3 regions of the Paramixta manurensis genome follow, and region 1 is predicted to be linked to each of the others. Evidence: predicted binding sites of a transcription regulator. Region 1 holds the regulator's gene; each other region holds the start of a gene.

What was found. Region 1 encodes sigma-54, which starts transcription at its own class of promoters, with help from an activator protein. Its sites were predicted from a motif close to GTTGGCACANNTTTCGCTNT; they were not measured.
Region 2: glnK (P-II family nitrogen regulator) is a predicted target of sigma-54. The motif match lies at 1,958-1,977, and genes of this name have one in related genera.
Region 3: glnA (glutamate--ammonia ligase) is a predicted target of sigma-54. The motif match lies at 4,899-4,918, and genes of this name have one in related genera.

The regions. Positions count from the first base shown of each region.
Region 1 covers NZ_CP054212.1:497,455-504,313, reverse strand. Annotated here, with positions in the region: gene kdsC (3-deoxy-manno-octulosonate-8-phosphatase KdsC) at 1-279, shown strand, start outside; gene lptC (LPS export ABC transporter periplasmic protein LptC) at 276-854, shown strand; gene lptA (lipopolysaccharide ABC transporter substrate-binding protein LptA) at 823-1,377, shown strand; gene lptB (LPS export ABC transporter ATP-binding protein) at 1,383-2,108, shown strand; gene rpoN (RNA polymerase factor sigma-54) at 2,157-3,590, shown strand; gene hpf (ribosome hibernation promoting factor) at 3,615-3,902, shown strand; gene ptsN (PTS IIA-like nitrogen regulatory protein PtsN) at 4,122-4,604, shown strand; gene rapZ (RNase adapter RapZ) at 4,684-5,538, shown strand; gene npr (PTS phosphocarrier protein NPr) at 5,535-5,807, shown strand; gene mtgA (monofunctional biosynthetic peptidoglycan transglycosylase) at 5,862-6,581, opposite strand; gene elbB (isoprenoid biosynthesis glyoxalase ElbB) at 6,578-6,859, opposite strand, start outside.
Region 2 covers NZ_CP054212.1:1,272,856-1,279,714, forward strand. Annotated here, with positions in the region: gene PMPD1_RS06185 (SmdA family multidrug ABC transporter permease/ATP-binding protein) at 1-3, shown strand, start outside; gene PMPD1_RS06190 (SmdB family multidrug efflux ABC transporter permease/ATP-binding protein) at 1-1,771, shown strand, start outside; gene glnK (P-II family nitrogen regulator) at 2,031-2,369, shown strand; gene amtB (ammonium transporter AmtB) at 2,404-3,690, shown strand; gene tesB (acyl-CoA thioesterase II) at 3,795-4,655, opposite strand; gene PMPD1_RS06210 (YbaY family lipoprotein) at 4,885-5,442, shown strand; gene PMPD1_RS06215 (MGMT family protein) at 5,478-5,789, opposite strand; RNA gene ffs (signal recognition particle sRNA small type) at 5,925-6,021, shown strand; gene PMPD1_RS06225 (STM2901 family protein) at 6,335-6,793, shown strand; gene PMPD1_RS06230 (DUF1493 family protein) at 6,787-6,859, shown strand, end outside.
Region 3 covers NZ_CP054212.1:4,427,620-4,434,478, reverse strand. Annotated here, with positions in the region: gene hemN (oxygen-independent coproporphyrinogen III oxidase) at 1-442, shown strand, start outside; gene PMPD1_RS21295 (YshB family small membrane protein) at 495-617, opposite strand; gene glnG (nitrogen regulation protein NR(I)) at 728-2,140, opposite strand; gene glnL (nitrogen regulation protein NR(II)) at 2,149-3,198, opposite strand; gene glnA (glutamate--ammonia ligase) at 3,339-4,748, opposite strand; gene typA (ribosome-dependent GTPase TypA) at 5,187-6,859, shown strand, end outside.

The sequences.
Region 1 (6,859 bases):
CAGGGCCAGTCGGATAAGCTTTTGGCCTTCAACGCACTTCTGGATAAACTGTCGCTGAGCCCGCAACACGTCGCCTATATTGGCGATGATCTGATTGATTGGCCGGTGATGGCCAAAGTCGGCCTGAGCGTGGCGGTGGCCGACGCACATCCACTGCTGCTGCCGCGCGCGCATTATGTGACACGTATCGGCGGCGGACGTGGCGCAGTACGTGAAATTTGCGATCTGATCTTGATCGCACAGGACAAGTTTGATGATGCCAAAGGGCAATCGGTATGAGTAAAACCAGGCGTTGGATTACGCTGCTACTGGCATTAATTGCCATTATTTTGATCGGCTGGAATTTAACCAATACCGATGACGGGGCAAATCCGGCGGCGGACAATAGTCAGGAGCCTACCTACACCAGCGCCAACTCGCATACGGTGGTCTACAACCCTGCGGGCAGCCTAAGCTATAAGCTAGTGTCCGATAAGGTGACCTATTTTTCTGCTGACGCGATAAGCTGGTTTGATAATCCGGTGATGACAACCTACGACGAAAACAAAGTCCCAACGTGGTCAGTACGGGCAGATAAGGCCAAACTGACCAATGACCGGATGCTTTATCTGTACGGGCATGTAGAAGTCAACAGCCTGACAAAAGACGCACAGCTTGAGCGCATCAAAACCGATAACGCTCAGGTTAACCTGGCGACGCAAGATGTCACCTCTGACGATCAGGTTACGCTTTATGGCAGCAGCTTTACCTCTACAGGTATGAAGATGCGCGGGAACTTACGGACGAAAACTGCCGAGTTGATTGAAAAGGTCAAAACCAATTATGAAATCCAAAATGCACCACAACAGCCTTAAGCTACTGCTCGTCAGTGCCTTGCTGGCCACCAGCGTTCCGGCGTTTGCCTTAACCGGTGATTCGGATAAACCGGTGAATATTGACTCCGCTAATCAGGCGCTGGATCTGCAGGGTAACGTCGCCACCTTTACCGGCAACGTGATTGTGACTCAGGGCTCGATCAAAATCACCGCAGATAAAGTCGTAGTAACGCGCCCAGGCGGCGACAGCCAAAAGACCATTGTCGATGCTTACGGTAACCCCGCAACATTTTACCAATTGCAGGACAATGGTAAGCCGGTGCAAGGTCACGCACAGAAAATGCATTATGAACTGGCGAAAGACCTGGTGGTGTTAACTGGCGATGCCTATATCGAACAGCTTGATAGTAACGTGAAAGGCGATCGAATTACTTACCTGGTGAAAGAGCAGAAAATGCAGGCTTTCAGTGAAGGTAACGGTAAACGCGTCACTACCGTACTGGTTCCTTCGCAGCTTCAGGACAAAGGCAACCAACCTAACGGCCAAAAGAAGAGTAACTAATTAGTATGGCAACACTAATCGCGGAAAACCTGGCGAAAGCGTATAAAGGCCGCCGGGTGGTAGAAGACGTCAGCCTGCAAGTTAAATCAGGCGAGATTGTCGGTTTGCTCGGCCCGAATGGCGCCGGTAAAACCACCACGTTTTATATGGTGGTGGGTATCGTCCCGCGTGATGCGGGGCGTATTATTATTGACGATGAAGATATTAGTATTCTGCCACTGCATGCGCGCGCGCGACGCGGCATCGGTTACCTACCGCAGGAAGCGTCCATCTTCCGTCGCCTAAGCGTGTATGACAATTTAATGGCGGTGTTACAGGTGCGCGATGATCTGACCACCGAACAGCGTCATGACCGCGCGGATGAGCTGATGGAAGAATTTCACATCGAACATCTGCGTAATAACATGGGGCAATCGCTATCCGGGGGCGAACGGCGCCGCGTCGAGATTGCGCGGGCACTGGCCGCTAATCCGAAATTTATTCTGTTAGACGAACCCTTTGCCGGGGTCGATCCCATCTCGGTCATCGACATTAAAAAAATCATCGAACATTTGCGTGATAGTGGGCTCGGTGTGCTGATAACCGATCACAACGTGCGTGAAACGCTGGCGGTGTGTGAACGCGCCTATATCGTAAGCCAGGGTCATCTTATTGCGCATGGCACGCCGGAAGAAATACTGGCGGATGAACAAGTTAAGCGAGTGTACTTGGGTGAAGAGTTCAGACTCTGATATGGTGTCTGTTATCCGAATGTTTTCTCAGGAATTTGTATTCTGAATATGAAGCAAGGTTTGCAACTCAGGTTAAGCCAACAGCTTGCGATGACGCCGCAGTTACAGCAGGCCATTCGTTTGCTGCAACTTTCTACGCTTGAACTTCAACAAGAGATCCAACTGGCGCTGGAAAGTAACCCCCTACTTGAGCAAACCGACCTCCACGAAGAAGTGGATGCACGCGAGTATCAGGAAAATGAAGCGCTGGATACCCGGGAAGCGCTTGAACAAAAGGATATGCCGGAAGAGTTACCGCTGGATGCAACCTGGGATGAAATTTATACCGCCGGTACGCCTTCAGGAACCGGGGCCGATTATCATGATGATGAGCTACCGGTTTACCAAGGTGAAACCACCCAATCCCTGCAAGATTATTTGATGTGGCAAGTTGAGTTAACGCCGTTTACCGATACCGACCGGGCGATAGCCACATCCATTGTTAACGCCGTCGATGATACCGGTTATCTGACTGCGCCGCTGGAAGAGATTCGTGACAGCATTGGCAGTGATGAACTGTCGCTGGAAGAAGTCGAAGCAGTACTGAAACGCATTCAACGCTTTGATCCCGTAGGCGTTGGCGCGCGTGATTTACGTGAATGTTTGCTGGTGCAACTCTCGCAATATGCCGCAGATGCGCCCTGGCTCCGCGAGGCTCGTTTGATTGTCAGTGAACATCTTGATTTACTGGCTAATCACGATTTCCGCACGCTAATGCGCGTCACGCGGCTGAAAGAGGATGTGCTGAAAAACGCCGTTCAACTTATTCAGGGGCTGGACCCACGACCCGGCCAATCCGTGAATACCAGTGAACCGGAATATGTCATTCCGGACGTGCTGGTACGTAAAAATGGCACCCGTTGGGTGGTTGAACTCAATGGCGATAGCGTTCCCCGTTTGAAAATCAATCAGCACTACGCTTCGCTCGGTAGTTCGAGCCGTAATGATAGCGACAATCAGTTTATTCGCACGCATTTGCAGGAAGCCAAATGGTTAATTAAGAGCCTGGAAAGCCGTAATGATACGCTGTTAAAAGTCACGCGCTGCATCGTCGAACAGCAGCAGGCGTTCTTTGAACAGGGTGAGGAGTTTATGCGCCCGATGGTACTGGCAGATATCGCTCAGGCCGTCGATATGCATGAATCAACGATTTCGCGCGTTACGACGCAGAAATATTTGCACAGCCCACGCGGCATTTTCGAATTGAAATATTTTTTCTCCAGCCACGTCAACACCGAAGGCGGCGGCGAAGCCTCTTCGACGGCGATTCGCGCGCTGGTGAAGAAATTAATCTCGACGGAAAATCCTGCGAAACCCTTGAGTGACAGTAAACTCACCACAATACTCTCTGATCAGGGCATTATGGTGGCACGTCGAACTGTCGCTAAATACCGAGAGTCTTTATCTATCCCGCCATCGAATCAGCGTAAACAGTTGGTTTGAATCGTTACTGAGAAGGAAGACACTATGCAGCTCAATATTACCGGGCAACATGTTGAGATAACCGAACCGCTACGCGATTTCGTGAATAGCAAATTTGCCAAACTGGAACAGTACTTTGACCGGATCAATCAGGTTCATATTGTGCTGAAAGTGGAAAAGGTGCAGCAAATCGCCGACGCCACTTTGCATGTTAACGGCGGTGAGCTGCACGCCACCTCAGAAGCAGAAGATATGTATGCGGCAATTGACGGTCTAATCGATAAGCTGACACGTCAGTTGACTAAATATAAAGACAAGTTAAAACAACACTAAACTTCACCTTTGCATAATGAAGATGACGGGCAGGTTTACCTGCTCCTGCAAGTAAACGGAGACTTGCAGTGACCGAAAATTTTCGGCCTGTCGGGGCGAGATTCTCGCCCCGATTTTTCATTAAGGCATAATGCCACCAATTAGTTGCTGCTTTTCTCGTCGTAAGGCGCGTAAAGTGGTGCAATGCACCAGGCATGTGAACACGTAAGTGAACCTATGATGAACAACGATCTCACACTGGAACTCAGCTCTGTCCTCAATCTCGCCTGCACCCGAAGCGGCGTACATTGCCAGAGTAAAAAGCGGGCACTGGAAATTATCAGTGAATTAGCGGCTAAGCAGCTTAACTTACCGCATCAAACCATTTTTGAAGCCATTCTGACCCGGGAAAAAATGGGCAGTACCGGCATCGGTAATGGTATTGCGATCCCGCATGGCAAACTGGAAGAGGACACTCTGCGCGCGGTTGGCGTATTTATCCGTCTCGACCAACCGATCGCTTTTGATGCGATTGATAACCAACCGGTGGATCTGTTATTTGCCTTACTGGTGCCGGCCGATCAATGTAAAACACACTTACACACGCTTTCGCTGGTTGCGAAACGTTTGGCCGACAAAGCCGTCTGCCGTCGTTTACGCTCGGCGCAAAGTGATGAAGAACTCTACGAAATTATTACCGAGAGCCCGGGAGAGAATCCCTGATTCTTTCCCGCTCGAATGTTTTGCCTGACTAGCACGGCCTTTTCCGCCGGGCTGTCGGGTTAAATCAGGAGAAAATTTAATGGTGCTGATGATCGTCAGCGGTCGTTCTGGCTCAGGAAAATCGGTGGCACTGCGCGCGCTGGAAGACATGGGGTTTTATTGTGTCGATAACCTACCGGTAGTGCTGCTGCCTGATTTGGCGAACTCACTGGCCGAGCGTAATATTTCTGCTGCAGTTAGCATTGACGTACGAAATATGCCGGAATCGCCGGAGATCTTCGAGAAAGCCATCACGCATTTGCCCGCGAGCTTTTCACCCCAGTTGCTGTTTCTCGATGCCGATCGTAATACGTTAATCCGTCGCTATAGCGATACCCGCCGCTTACATCCGCTTTCCAGCAAAAATTTGTCGCTAGAGAGCGCCATTGATGAAGAAAATGATCTGCTGGAGCCGCTGCGTTCGCGTGCCGATCTGATCATTGATACCTCAGAAATGTCAGTACATGAGTTGGCGGAAATGTTGCGTACCCGTCTGCTTGGGAAGCGCGAGCGCGAACTCACCATGGTGTTTGAGTCTTTTGGCTTTAAACACGGTATTCCTATTGATGCCGATTATGTGTTTGACGTGCGTTTTTTACCAAACCCGCACTGGGATCCCAAACTACGTCCGATGACCGGCTTGGATCGCCCTGTCGCCGCGTTTCTTGACCGACATACTGAAGTGCATAACTTTATTTACCAAACTCGTAGCTACCTTGAGCTGTGGCTACCGATGCTGGAAACCAATAATCGTAGCTATTTGACAGTCGCAATCGGCTGCACCGGCGGTAAACACCGCTCGGTCTATATTGCCGAACAGTTGGCTGACTACTTCCGCTCACGCGGTAAAAACGTTCAGTCTCGTCATCGCACGCTGGAAAAACGCAAATCATGACCGTAAAGCAAACCGTTGAAATTAAAAACCGGCTGGGTATGCACGCTCGCCCAGCGATGAAGCTGTTTGAATTGGTACAAAGTTTTGATGCGGAAGTCTTGCTACGTAATGAAGCGGGCACTGAGGCAGAAGCCAGCAGCGTGATTGCGCTTTTGATGCTCGACTCCGCCAAGGGCGGCCATATTGAGGTGGAGGTGAGCGGCCCGCAAGAACAGCAAGCGCTCGACGCGGTGATTGAGCTATTCAATGCGGGATTCGACGAGGATTAACCTCGCCGGAAACGCTATACATCCTACAGGTCAGGTCTGCCTGATGCCTGACCGCTATAACAATTTATTGGCGCGCAAGAACCCTTCACCGCCCAGTTGGCGCATTTGTCGCATAATCCATTGCTGGCGTTGGCGGATATAGCCAGACGGCGCATCCGCCCTAAAACGTATCGGGTTCGGTAACACCGCCGCCAGTAGCGCCGCTTCCGCCATCGTCAGACGACTCGCCGGTTTATGAAAATAGCGTTGTGAGGCTTCCTCCACGCCAAATACGCCATCACCAAACTCCGCCACATTGAGATACACCGTCAAAATACGGCGTTTGGTCCATACAGTTTCAATCCCGACCGTTAATCCCGCTTCTAAACCTTTACGCACCCAACTACGTCCATCCCACAGGAACATATTTTTAGCCGTTTGCTGCGAGAGCGTAGACGCGCCACGTATCCGACCATTTTCCTTATCCAGCGCCGATTCAATCGCATCAACGTCAAACCCCCAGTGAACAGGAAACTTTTGATCTTCCGAAGCGATAACCGCCAGAGACATCCAGGGCGAAATATCGCCCTTACCGACCCAATCGGAATGCGCGACATAGTGAAAATCCCCTTGCAACCAGGCACTGATTTGCCGCTCAACCATCACCGCAGAAAACGGTACCGGCAGGAATGAAAACAGCAAAATGCCGGCGATCCATAGGCCCAACACGGTCAATATCAGGCGTAATGCCCAGCTTTTGATGCGAGGCCATAAAACGCCCTTACGCTTACTCATGCAGTCATATCCATCACGTGTTTCACTAGCTTATCAATTCCCTGTGCCGTTTCACTTAACGAACCGGTTAGCAGCCCTGCCGGGGTAGTAATAATTTTATGCTCAGCATCAACCACAATATCATCCCCGGGACAGGGGACGTAAATTGCCCCCATTTCTTCAATCACTTCCGCCAGTTCGGAATCGGTTCCAATGGTAAGGCGTACCGCTGTATCCGCTATTTTTGTTCCTAATACCGATGCAATACCAATGAGGCCAATTGGTTTACTCTGCTTATA
Region 2 (6,859 bases), 780 kb from region 1:
TAAGGTTGCGCGGCTGTGGCCGACGCTCAGGCGGCTACTGGCTTATGGTAAACCCTGGCGCAAATCTCTTGGCCTGGCGGTATTAATGTTGTGGATTGCCGCTGCCGCTGAAGTATTGGGGCCGGTGCTGGTCAGCTATTTTATTGACCATATGGTGGCGAAACATCACTTTCCGTTAGGAATAATAAGTGGCCTGGCGGTGAGTTTCATTTTACTTCAGCTACTGGCGGCGGCGCTGCATTATTACCAGGCGCTGCTGTTCAATCAGGCGGCGGTTGGCGTGGTGCAACGGCTACGTACCGATATTATGGATGCGGCGTTGCGCCAGCCGTTAAGCGCGTTCGATACGCAACCGGTCGGGCAAATTATCTCACGCGTTACCAACGATACCGAAGTGGTGAAAGATCTCTACGTCACGGTGGTGGCGACAGTATTGCGCAGCGCGGCGCTAATTGGCGCGATGCTGGTGGCGATGTTTAGCCTTGATTGGCGTATGGCGCTGGTTGCACTGGTTATCTTTCCACTGGTGCTAACGGTAATGATGATTTACCAACGCTACAGTACGCCGATTGTTCGGCGCGTGCGTAGTTACTTAGCCGATATTAATAATGGCTTTAACGAAGTCATTAACGGAATGAGCGTCATCCAGCAGTTTCGTCAACAAGCTCGTTTTGGCGAGCGGATGGGGGAGGCTAGCCGTTCGCACTATCTGGCGCGTATGGAGACGTTGCGGCTGGATGGGTTCTTGTTACGCCCACTGTTAAGCCTTTTTTCCGCCCTCATTTTATGTGGTTTGGTATTACTGTTCAGCTTCTCACCGAGCGGCGTCTTCGAGGTGGGGGTGTTATATGCCTTTATTAGTTACCTCGGGCGGTTAAATGAACCGTTAATTGAGCTGACCACGCAACAATCAATGCTACAGCAGGCGGTGGTTGCCGGTGAGCGCATTTTTGAGTTGATGGATGCGCCACGCCAGCATTACGGCAATGACACACTCCCCTTAGCAAGCGGTCGAATTGACGTCGAGCATGTGAGCTTCGCGTACCGTGACGATCGTTATGTATTGACCGATATTAACCTCACGGTGCCGTCACGAGGTTTTGTAGCATTGGTCGGGCATACCGGTAGTGGCAAGAGTACGCTGGCGAATTTACTGATGGGGTACTATCCACTTTCGCAAGGAGATATTCGCCTTGATGGTCGTCCATTGGCGGGGTTGAGCCACCAGGCGTTGCGGCAAGGGGTCGCGATGGTTCAACAAGATCCGGTAGTGTTAGCCGAATCTTTCTATGCCAATGTCACGCTTGGACGGGATATTAGTGAGGATGAAGTGTGGCGGGTACTGGAAACCGTGCAGCTTGCGCCGCTGGCGCGCAGCCTGAGTGAGGGCATCCATACCCGACTGGGTGAACAAGGCAATAACCTCTCCGTTGGGCAGAAGCAACTTTTGGCGATGGCGCGTGTGCTGGTCGCTGCGCCACAAATTTTGATTCTGGATGAAGCCACCGCGAATATTGACTCCGGTACCGAGCAGGCGATTCAGCGTGCGCTACGCCTGGTTCGGCAGCAAACCACGCTGGTGGTGATTGCGCATCGGCTCTCAACCATTACCGAAGCCGATACCATATTGGTCCTGCACCGTGGGCAAGCGGTCGAGCGAGGCACCCACCAGGCATTACTGGCGCAGCAAGGGCGTTATTGGCAAATGTATCAACTACAACTGGCAGGCGATGAACTTGCGTCGGGCATTGTTGCTAGCGTGACAGACTGATTTGCACCTTTTTTGCGCGCATTTATCAGAATGTTCCGTCTTGATGCACCTGGTTAACGCGTAACGCACCTCAATGGTGCGTTTTTTTTCGCCGTAAGATTGCCTCTCTGCCGTTGCGCTATCAATGTGCGTGCGTAGCCTCAGTATCCGCCTGATTAATCTCCAGCAACCCACCCATTTTTAATTTATGGCACAGGCTTTGCTTTAATCCTGCTGTGTTGGCTATTACTTACGATTTTACTTACCTGGAGGGGATCATATGAAGCTGGTTACCGTGGTAATCAAACCGTTCAAACTTGAGGACGTGCGTGAGGCGCTCTCCTCTATCGGTATTCAGGGGCTAACCGTCACCGAGGTGAAGGGGTTTGGTCGCCAGAAGGGCCATGCGGAGTTGTACCGTGGCGCTGAATACAGCGTGAATTTCCTGCCAAAAGTAAAAATTGATATTGCGATTGCCGACGATCAGCTTGATGAAGTGATCGATGTCATTAGCAAAGCTGCCTACACCGGCAAAATTGGCGACGGTAAGATCTTTGTTGCTGAACTGCAACGAGTCATCCGTATTCGTACCGGCGAAACCGACGAAGCAGCGCTTTAATCTCGGGCTCAGAATTGTGATGGGATGGAATAAAATGAAAAAACTACTGGCAAAATCAGGCCTGCTGAGCCTGGCGCTGTTACCCTCCTTAGCAATGGCTGCCCCTGCCGTTGCCGATAAGGCCGATAACGCTTTTATGATGATTTGCACCGCGCTGGTGCTGTTTATGTCGATTCCAGGTATCGCACTGTTTTATGGCGGTTTGATTCGCGGCAAAAACGTTTTGTCGATGCTGACCCAAGTCGCGGTGACGTTCTCAATGGTATGCGTGTTGTGGCTGTTTTATGGCTACTCATTAGCCTTTAGCGAAGGGAACGCCTTTTTCGGCAGCCTGAATTGGGCGATGCTGAAAAACATTCAGCTAACCGCGTTGACCGGCTCTTTCTACCAATATATTCACGTCGCGTTTCAGGCTTCGTTTGCCTGCATTACCGTTGGCTTAATTGTTGGCTCTATTGCTGAACGCATTCGCTTCTCGGCAGTGCTGATTTTTGTGGTGGTCTGGCTGACGCTGGCCTATTTACCGATTGCGCATATGGTGTGGGCGGGCGGCTTACTGGCGCAGGATGGCGCGCTGGATTTCGCAGGTGGTACCGTGGTGCATATCAACGCGGCGGTAGCGGGCCTGGTTGGCGCTTATTTGGTGGGCAAACGCGCAGGCTTTGGTAAAGAAGCGTTTAAACCGCACAACTTACCGATGGTGTTCACCGGTACGGCGATCCTGTACGTAGGCTGGTTTGGGTTTAACGCCGGTTCTGCCAGTGCCGCGAATGAAATTGCCGCTTTAGCCTTCTTAAACACCGTTATCGCCACGGCGGGCGCCGTTCTCTCTTGGACCTTTGGCGAGTGGGCATTACGCGGTAAACCCTCACTGCTGGGCGCCAGCTCTGGTGTGATTGCGGGTCTGGTCGCGATCACGCCGGCCTGTGGTACGGTGGGCGTGATGGGTGCGCTGGTAATCGGTCTTGTGGGCGGCTTAGCCGGGTTGTGGGGCGTGACTATCCTGAAGAAATGGCTACGTGTCGATGACCCATGCGATGTATTTGGCGTGCACGGCGTGTGCGGCATTATCGGCTGTATTTTGACGGGGGTCTTTAGCGCCTCTTCACTGGGCGGCGTGGGTTACGCGGAAGGCGTCACCATGGGGCATCAGGTTTGGGTACAGTTGTTCAGCGTTGGCGTCACTATTGTCTGGACCGGCGTGGTGGCGTTTATCGGCTTTAAAATTGCCGATATGGTGGTCGGCCTGCGCGTGCCGGAAGAGCAGGAGCGCGAAGGTCTGGATGTGAACAGCCATGGCGAGAATGCTTACAACCAGTAAGCGAGTTCTAAGGTAAGAAAAGCAGTGTCATAACAACTACAATCAATCGGTAGCGGGGCAATAGTAAAATATTGCCCCGTTATTTTTTGCGACGAACATGCCGACTAACTGCGTTGACGCATTACGCCTTCCTGTACCGTCGAGGCGACAAGCGTTCCCTGCTCGGTAAAGAACTCACCGCGTACAAACCCACGCGCGCTGGAAGCGGACGTGCTCTCGACGCTGTAGAGCAACCATTGATTAAGATCGAATGGGCGGTGGAACCACATGGAATGATCGATAGTCGCGACTTGCATACCCGGTTCGAGAAAGCCTTTCCCATGTGGCTGAAGCGCTACAGGCAGGAAGTTGAAGTCTGAGGCGTATCCCAATAAGTACTGATGAATGCGTTTATCTTCCGGCATTGCGCCGTTGGCGCGAATCCATACCTGACGCGTTGGTTGATCAACATGACCTTTCAGCGGGTTATGAAATTTTACCGGTCGGATCTCAAGCGGTTTTTCAGCAAGAAATTTTTCACGCGCTTTTTCCGGAATATACGGCGCCAGTTGTCGGGCGATATCTGTTTCCGAGGGCAGGTTATCCGGCCCCGGCACCTTTGGCATGCTGGTTTGATGTTCATAACCGCTTTCAGGTGCCTGGAATGAGGCGGTCATATAAAAGATCGGTTGCCCATTTTGAATCGCGCTGACGCGCCGTGCGCTAAAGCTGTGTCCGTCGCGCAGCGTTTCAACGTCATAAATAATCGGCTTCTGGCTATCACCAGGGCGCAAAAAATAGCTGTGGAAAGAGTGAATAATGCGCTCCGCCGGAACCATCTGTTTGGCGGCGTACAATGCCTGGCCGACAACCTGACCGCCGAACACCTGCCGTAGGCCGAGGTCTTCACTTTGACCACGAAATAACCCTTCTTCTAATTTTTCTAAATTGAGTAGGTTTAATAAATTTTGCAGCGCCTGGCTCATGGAGAAATCCTCAAAATTGATTTATCGCTAAGTTTGCGAAATCCGACCAGTTACCGTCAACTGACTTAATGGATTTGCCGCTATTTTTGATAGCGATGTAGTGAAAATGTCTGAAAAAGGAAAATATCGCTAACTTGTGCCAGAATTACCCCTATGCAGTGCGACATTTGGCTGTTTCGACAATAACGCTATGTTGTCGACCTACATTGATCATAAGGAGAAGAAATCAATGAAACTCTGGCATGTTATGAGTGGTGTGGCCTTAGCAGTTGCCCTCGCGGGCTGTGCTGATAAAACGAAAGATGTCCCGACCCCGACGCTGGGCGCACAAGTGGCCGGGCAGCAGGCGGCGATTGCGCAGCCTAATGTCAGCGGTTCGATTTATATTCGTCAAAAAATTGCGTTACCGCCGGATGCCGTCTTAACGGTGACTTTATCAGATGCTTCTGTCGCCGATGCGCCTTCCAAAGTCTTATCACAGCGGGTGGTCAGAACCGAAGGGAAACAGGCGCCATTCCAGTTTGTGCTGCCGTTTAATCCAGCCGATATACAGCCTAACGCACGTATTCTGTTAAGCGCCGCGATCACTATCAACGGCAGAATGGCCTTTATTACGGAAAACGTTCAGCCGGTGATTAATAGCGGAGGCCGCAAGGCTGAGTTGGTGTTAGTGCCGGAACCGTCCGTGGCGTTGCCGACGCAAAGCGGTGCGGCGACAACCGTTCCTTCAACCTCACCAACGCAGGTTACACCGTCCTCTTCAATCCCTGCGCCGACTAGCTACTAAGCCCTTGCTAAATAACGCCCTCGCTGGGGCGTTATTTAGGGCTGCCAGCGATAATGCTCAAGCGAGACTTTACCGTCATCGCTGACTTCGATGCCTTCGGCTTCCAGCGCGTCGCGCTGCCGCATTAAATCATCGCCAATCAGCGAAATGCTACCGGTGCGGTTGATCACTCGGTGCCAGGGAAGCTTACTGCCTTTCGGTAGGCGTTTTAGCACACCGCCCACTTGGCGTGCGGCCCGTGGTGAACCGGCCAACTGCGCGACATCGCCATAAGTTGCTACCTGCCCATAAGGTATTGCAGCGATGATCTGATAAACGCGTTGTTGAAAAGTATCATGTTCGAACATAGTCGGTTTCCTGCGTAACAAAAATTTTCCTGCGTTTGAACAAGAAAACAACGGTTATCCGGTGGCGGCTTGCAATTGCCCGGTGCTTCCCTGATAATGCCTGCGCTCTGAAGTTGAGCACCTCAATGGGGGCCCGGTTGGTTCTCCCGCAATGCTAACTTGTGAATTCGGTCAGGTCCGGAAGGAAGCAGCCGTAGCAGGTGACGCGTGTGCCGGGATGTAGCTGGCAGGGCCCCCACCCAATTCTGCTAACCGCATGATATTCATCATTTTACCCTTTTGATCTGTGCATTGAAACGGCAGTGATACCACTTTTGTGTATCATTTAGAGCGCGGATCAATGTCGCCTCTTATGCTATCTCGTCATGGAGCCTGGTTCTACCGTCTTAGTGGTTATGGTTATCACTTTAGCCGCTGGTTTACCCGAGTCAGGAGTAAACATGGTGTGCCGGAGTTTCATTTATTAAAGCACTCTGGTAGAAATTCTGAAGCGGTCGCAAATGGAACGCCAGGATAAGCTTGGTTCGACTAAAGGGAGAGGATGTATGGATACGGTAGAAGAACTAAACGGAACATATTTTTATGCAGGGCGATCAAATCTTACCGCTTCTGAATTATTGTTTATGATTTTTTGCGAAGAATTTGCTGAACAACTAGGTGTTGATGACTTTGCCGCTATTGTTGCAATAGTTGCAGGACTTAATATTTCTCTAACCAGAGGAAAGTTTGTAGGGGCAACGCCTGGTACGTCATATGCTTCCAAAAAAGCGCGAAGAATGTTTCCAAAGGCTAAGTTTCCGTGGGGGTTAAAGCTTCCTTCTGTTATTGGTGGCTACCCTCCAGGCCCGCTTAAAATCGTTATGACTCATAAAATTAGCACTTTCACTGGGAGAGCAATTCCGGTAGTTGGTTGGGTTTTACTTTCAAGAGATGTGATGGAAATTGCCTACAATACGATAAATCATTATAACCATATAGCCCGAGGTAATGACAAAATATGGTAACTGATGAAGAGGTTTTAGCGTTCTTTCGCCATGAGTTATCCCTTCCTGTTACGTGGAGAGGAGAAA
Region 3 (6,859 bases), 690 kb from region 1:
GGGGTATACCACGCAGGGCGATTCAGATTTACTGGGAATGGGCGTGTCAGCAATCAGTATGTTGGGTGACTGCTACGCGCAGAACCAGAAAGAGCTGAATGCCTGGTATGCCAGCGTTGAAAAATGCCAGCATGGTCTCTGGCGTGGCCTGGCGTTGACGGAAGATGATTGTTTGCGCCGCGATGTGATTAAGACGCTGATTTGTAATTTCTCGCTGCGCTTTGCCGAGATTGAGCAGCAGTGGAAAATTGATTTCACTGACTATTTTGCTGAAGACTTGGCGTTACTGCGCCCATTTATCGCTGATGGGCTGGTGGATTGCGATGAGAAAGGGCTGCAGGTCACCGCAAAAGGGCGGTTACTGATCCGGAATATCTGTATGTGTTTTGATGTCTACCTGCGCCAGAAGGCGCGCATGCAGCAGTTTTCGCGCGTGATATAAGCGGCAATCGCCAGAAAGCAAAAGGCCGGGTCATAACCCGGCCTTTTCATGCTCAACTGAACAAATTAATCATCACTGCGCAAAGCACGGCGGCTAACGCCGTTTGTGGAGAATGGCTTACTGCCGTCCCCGCCTCGGCGCTTTGCGACACAAAGTTAATGAGTGATTCGAACATGATATTCCTCCCGATAGCCGCTGAGAATAATACTTAACGACACCGGTCTGTAAAGACTAATTACCGCATCAAATTGTGCAATAAGTAGCCTTTTTACAATTTCCTTGCGCTTACTCCATTCCCAGCTCTTTTAATTTCCGCGTCAGGGTATTTCTTCCCCAACCTAGCAGGCGAGCCGCTTCTTGCTTATGCCCTTGGGTATGGCGTAACGCGGTGGTCAGCAGAGTGCGCTCCATTTCAGGTTGCGCTTCTGACAGCAGGTTTTGATGACCGGAGCGTAAGGCGCGATCGGCCCATTGCGCCAGCAGCGTGGCCCAACTGTCAGGCAGCGATTGTACCGTGCTATTATCGGGCGTCGTCGTTTCAAACAACTCTGCGGGTAAGTCCTGGATCAATACCTCTTGCCCGGCGGCCATAACCGTCAGCCAGCGACAGGTGTTTTCCAGTTGGCGTACGTTGCCTGACCAGTGCAGCCGCGTTAGCGCGGTTTCAGTTTCCGGATGCAGAATTTTGGCCTCAACCCCCAACTCACGCGCGGCCACCTGCAGGAAATAACGCGCCAGGCGAGGAATATCTTCTCGACGTTCACGTAGTGGCGGCAGGTGCACACGAATGACGTTTAAACGGTGGAACAGATCTTCGCGGAATTTACCTTCTTGCACGCGTAGCTCAAGGTTCTGGTGTGTCGCGGCAATAATACGCACATCAACTTTTACCGGTGCGTAGCCACCCACGCGATAGAACTGACCATCGGCCAATACGCGTAACAGACGTGTTTGCACATCCAGCGGCATATCGCCAATTTCATCCAAAAACAGCGTACCGCCATCCGCCTGTTCAAAGCGCCCTTGGCGAATTTGATTGGCGCCGGTAAACGCGCCTTTCTCATGGCCAAATAATTCAGACTCAATTAAGTCTTTTGGTATCGCCGCCATATTCAGCGCAATGAAGGGCGCTTTGGCTCGCGGGCTATGACGGTGTAAAGCATGAGCGACCAATTCTTTACCGGTGCCGGATTCACCATTAATTAATACGCTAATGGAGGAGCGCGATAGCCGTCCAATAATCCGGAACACATCCTGCATGGCGGGCGCTTCGCCAATAATATCGGTTGTGGGCCCATTGACCGGTTGATTACGCGGTTGCTGCTGCTCCTGATAGTGGCTGATTGCACGCTCGACCAACGCCACCGCTTCATCAATATCAAACGGCTTCGGCAGGTAGTCAAACGCGCCTTGCTGATAGGCGCTCACCGCGGCATCCAGATCGGAATGCGCGGTCATGATGATCACCGGCAACATCGGATGGCGTTGCTTAATTTGTTTGAGGAGCGCCAATCCATCCATACCCGGCATACGAATATCTGACAATAAAACGTCTGGGGTTTTGGTTGCCAGCGCTTCCAGCACTTCGTTACCACTATCAAAGGTGGCGCAGCTTAAACCGGCTCCCGTGAGCGCACGTTCAAGCACCCAGCGGATGGAGCTATCGTCATCGACGATCCAAACTATCCCTCGTTGCATAGAAACCTCTACTTACGAATAGGCAGATAAACCGAAAATTCGGTATGTCCAGGCCAACTGTTAAACTCAATCTTGCCAGAGTGCTGATCGATTAAGCTGCGGGCGATAGAGAGCCCCAAACCGGTGCCGCCTTCGCGCCCGCTCACCATCGGATAAAACAACGTATCCTGTAACTGAGCCGGAATGCCCGGACCATCATCTTCGACATCAATACGTGCGACCAGCCGATAACGTACGCCATGCAGCGTGAGTTGAAATGCCGTCCGGGTGCGCAAGGTAATGGTGCCGCCGGTTTCACCCAGCGCCTGTAGCGCGTTACGCACTACATTAAGTAACACTTGCTCAATCTGATCCGGGTCATGCGGGAGTTCCGGTAAGCTAGGGTCATAATCACGCACCAGCGACACATTATCCGGTAGCTCCATCGAAACCAGGTTTACCACGCGTTCCGCAACCTGATGAATGCTCTGCGTAACATGCATCCCCGGCTGCTGAGGCCCTAACAGCCGATCAACTAAATTTCGCAGACGGTCGGCCTGCTCAATGATAACTTTGGTGTATTCGGTTAATGCCGGATCTGGCAGCGCTCTGGCGAGCAACTGCGCCGCGCCGCGTAACCCGCCGAGCGGATTCTTTATTTCATGCGCCAGCCCACGCACTAAATCACGTGCTGCAACCTGTTGAGCATGTTGAATTTGCTCCTGACTAAGGCGGCGTTGATTATCCATCGGCGCCATCTCCAGCAGGATAAAACCATCCGGCAGGCGTTGAGCCGTCAGGGACATAATGTGTGCCCGACTATCCACGACCAGCGTGACTTCGCTATCGGTAAACCCCTGCCCGGCATCAAGATTTTCGCGCATCACGTCGACATTGAGCGAAAAATAGCCCATCAGTTCCGGCAACGGGGTACCGAACAGTTTACGTGAGCTTTGCGCCAGCAATTGTTGCGCCGCGGGATTGGCGTAGTGGATCACTAATTCGCTATCAATCAGTAAGATACTATTAATTAGCGAGTTGAGAATCTGCCCAGCATCGGGCAGCGTGCCGGTTGCCATACAGCGTTCTCCTGGGCCCGGAGGCATAAGCACCATTTTGGTGCATTATAGTGGTTGCGCGGCGTGAAGCACGCCCGGATGGAGAAAAAAGCCCATCACGAGGATGGGCTAAAGTTTCCACGGCAACAAAAACAACTTAATTAAACGCTGTAGTACAACTCAAACTCTACCGGGTGCGGCGTCATACGCACGCGGTCCATTTCAGACTTACGCAGTTCGATGTAAGCATCAATCGTTTCATCAGTGAACACGCCGCCACGAGTCAAGAACTCACGGTCTTCGCTCAGTGCATTCAGCGCTTCTTCTAATGAACCTGCTACTTTTGGAATTTCAGCTTCTTCTTCCGGCGGCAGGTCATACAGGTTTTTATCCATCGCATCGCCAGGATGGATTTTGTTGATGATACCGTCAAGACCCGCCATCAGCAGGGCGGAGAACGCCAGGTATGGGTTAGCCGCCGGATCCGGGAAGCGCGCTTCGATACGACGCGCTTTCGGGCTGGCAACCACCGGAATACGGATTGAGGCGGAACGGTTACGCGCAGAGTAAGCCAACATAACCGGTGCTTCGTAACCCGGGACCAGACGCTTGTAAGAGTTAGTCGTCGGGTTTGACAGGGCGTTGATCGCTTTTGCGTGCTTGATAATACCGCCGATGTAGAACAGCGCGGTTTCAGACAGGCCGCCGTATTTATCACCCGCAAACAGGTTGGTGCCGCCTTTAGACAAAGACATATGGCAGTGCATACCTGAACCGTTATCACCGAAAATAGGTTTCGGCATAAAGGTTGCGGTTTTACCGTAGGCATGCGCAACGTTGTGCACGACATATTTATAGATCTGAATTTCGTCGGCTTTCTTGGTCATGGTATTGAAGCGGGTAGCCACTTCGTTTTGACCTGCAGTGGCCACTTCATGGTGATGAGCTTCAACAACCAGACCCATCTGCTCCATGGTCAAACACATGGCAGAACGAATGTCTTGTGAAGAATCGACCGGCGGAACCGGGAAGTAACCGCCTTTGATACCCGGACGGTGGCCTTTGTTGCCGCCTTCATATTCTTTACCGGTGTTCCATGCTGCTTCGATATCATCGATCGCCACATGTGAACCCGAGGTGCTGCTGCCAAAACGAATATCATCAAACAGGAAGAACTCTGGCTCAGGCCCAAACAGGACGGTATCGGCGATACCGGAAGAGCGCAGGAAATCTTCCGCGCGTTTCGCGATGGAACGCGGATCGCGGTCATAACCTTGCATGGTGCCAGGCTCGAGAATGTCACAACGGATGATCAGCGTCGGATCTTCGTAGAACGGGTCGATAACGGCGGTGCTTGCATCCGGCATCAGAACCATATCGGACTCATTAATGCCTTTCCAGCCGCCAATAGACGAGCCATCAAACATTTTACCTTCTTCGAAGAAGTCGGCATTAACCTGGTGCGCGGGAATAGTAACGTGCTGTTCTTTACCTTTAGTATCGGTAAAGCGCAGGTCAACGAACTTTACTTCGTGCTCGTTCATCATCGACAGAACGTGTTCAGCGGACATACTCAACTCTCCTGGATATTGTCATTGTCGTCGTGGTTCGAGAACTTTTATGTAGCTGTTAGGCGTAAAGCGTTGCGTACAACTACGATGCCGGGTTCTCAGACAAGCTATTAACCGTTATGGAAACTGCCGTTTTCGCTTAATCTGTTTAAAGCGAATTCTATGCCAACTTTTTTATTTACCCGAAAAGGCGCTATTATGCGCCCTCTCGTGAATCGGGAACTGCACCATAATGGATGTCGCGCACCATGATGGTGCATTGGGGTGATTTAAGGGCACTATTTTGGTGCAAAACGCCGCCTGAGTGCATTTTTTGCACTCGAAACGGCGTTAAAAGCAATCCTGACGACAATCTTTCTGTGAAAAGTGTGATCCTGTTCAGTCCTTCGATTAATCCGTGTACAATAGCGCGCTATTTCTAATGCCTGAGGCAAAGCTGTGATCGAAAATTTGCGTAACATCGCCATTATTGCGCACGTTGACCATGGGAAAACCACGCTGGTCGACAAACTGTTGCAACAATCCGGTACCTTTGATGAGCGTACTGAAGCAACCGAGCGCGTAATGGACTCCAACGATCTGGAGAAAGAACGCGGGATTACTATCCTCGCGAAAAACACCGCTATTAAATGGAACGACTACCGCATCAACATCGTTGATACTCCAGGACACGCCGACTTCGGTGGCGAGGTAGAGCGCGTAATGTCTATGGTTGACTCAGTGCTGTTGGTTGTTGATGCGATGGACGGCCCGATGCCGCAAACGCGTTTCGTGACCAAAAAGGCCTTTGCTAACGGCCTGAAGCCAATCGTGGTTATCAACAAAGTTGACCGTCCTGGCGCGCGTCCTGATTGGGTTGTCGACCAGGTTTTTGACCTGTTCGTAAACCTTGACGCGACCGATGAGCAGCTTGATTTCCCTATCATCTATGCGTCCGCGCTGAATGGTATTGCCGGTACTGACCATTCCGAGATGGCCGATGATATGACGCCGCTGTATCAGGCGATTGTCGACCATGTATCTCCACCGAAAGTGGAGTTGGAAGCGCCGTTCCAAATGCAGATTTCGCAGTTGGACTACAACAACTATGTGGGTGTTATCGGCATTGGTCGCATCAAACGCGGTAAAGTAAAACCGAACCAACAAGTGACTATCATTGATAGCGAAGGCAAAACCCGTAACGGTAAAGTCGGCAAAGTGCTGACCCATCTGGGGCTGGAGCGTATTGATGCGACTGAAGCGGAAGCGGGCGATATTATTGCCATCACCGGTTTGGGCGAACTGAACATTTCCGACACTATTTGCGATCCGCAAAACGTTGAAGCGCTGCCAGCGCTGAGCGTGGATGAGCCAACGGTAACCATGTTCTTCAACGTTAATACCTCGCCGTTCTGCGGTAAAGAGGGCAAATACGTTACCTCTCGTCAGATTCTTGAGCGTCTGAACAAAGAGTTAGTGCACAACGTTGCGCTGCGTGTAGAAGAAACCGATGACGCTGATGCGTTCCGTGTTTCCGGCCGTGGCGAGCTTCACCTGTCGGTGTTGATTGAAAACATGCGTCGTGAAGGGTTTGAGCTGGCGGTATCACGTCCGAAAGTTATCAACCGTATGATTGATGGCCGCATGCAAGAACCTTTTGAAAACGTGACGCTGGATATCGAAGAGCAGCACCAGGGTTCGGTGATGCAGGCGATGGGTGAGCGTAAAGGCGATGTGAAGGACATGATTCCGGACGGCAAAGGTCGTATTCGTCTGGATTACCTGATTCCGGCTCGTGGCTTGATCGGTTTCCGTACCGAGTTTATGACCATGACATCCGGTACTGGTCTGCTGTACTCCACCTTCAGCCACTACGATGATGTTCGTCCGGGTGAAATTGGCCAGCGTCAGAATGGCGTACTGATTTCTAACGGTCAGGGTAAAGCGGTCGCGTTCGCCCTGTTCAGCTTGCAGGATCGCGGTAAATTGTTCCTTGGTCACGGTGCAGAAGTCTATGAAGGCCAAATCATCGGTATTCATAGCCGTTCTAATGACCTGACGGTTAACTGCCTGACCGGTAAGAAACTGACTAACATGCGTGCTTCCGGTACTGATGAAGCGACGACCTTGGT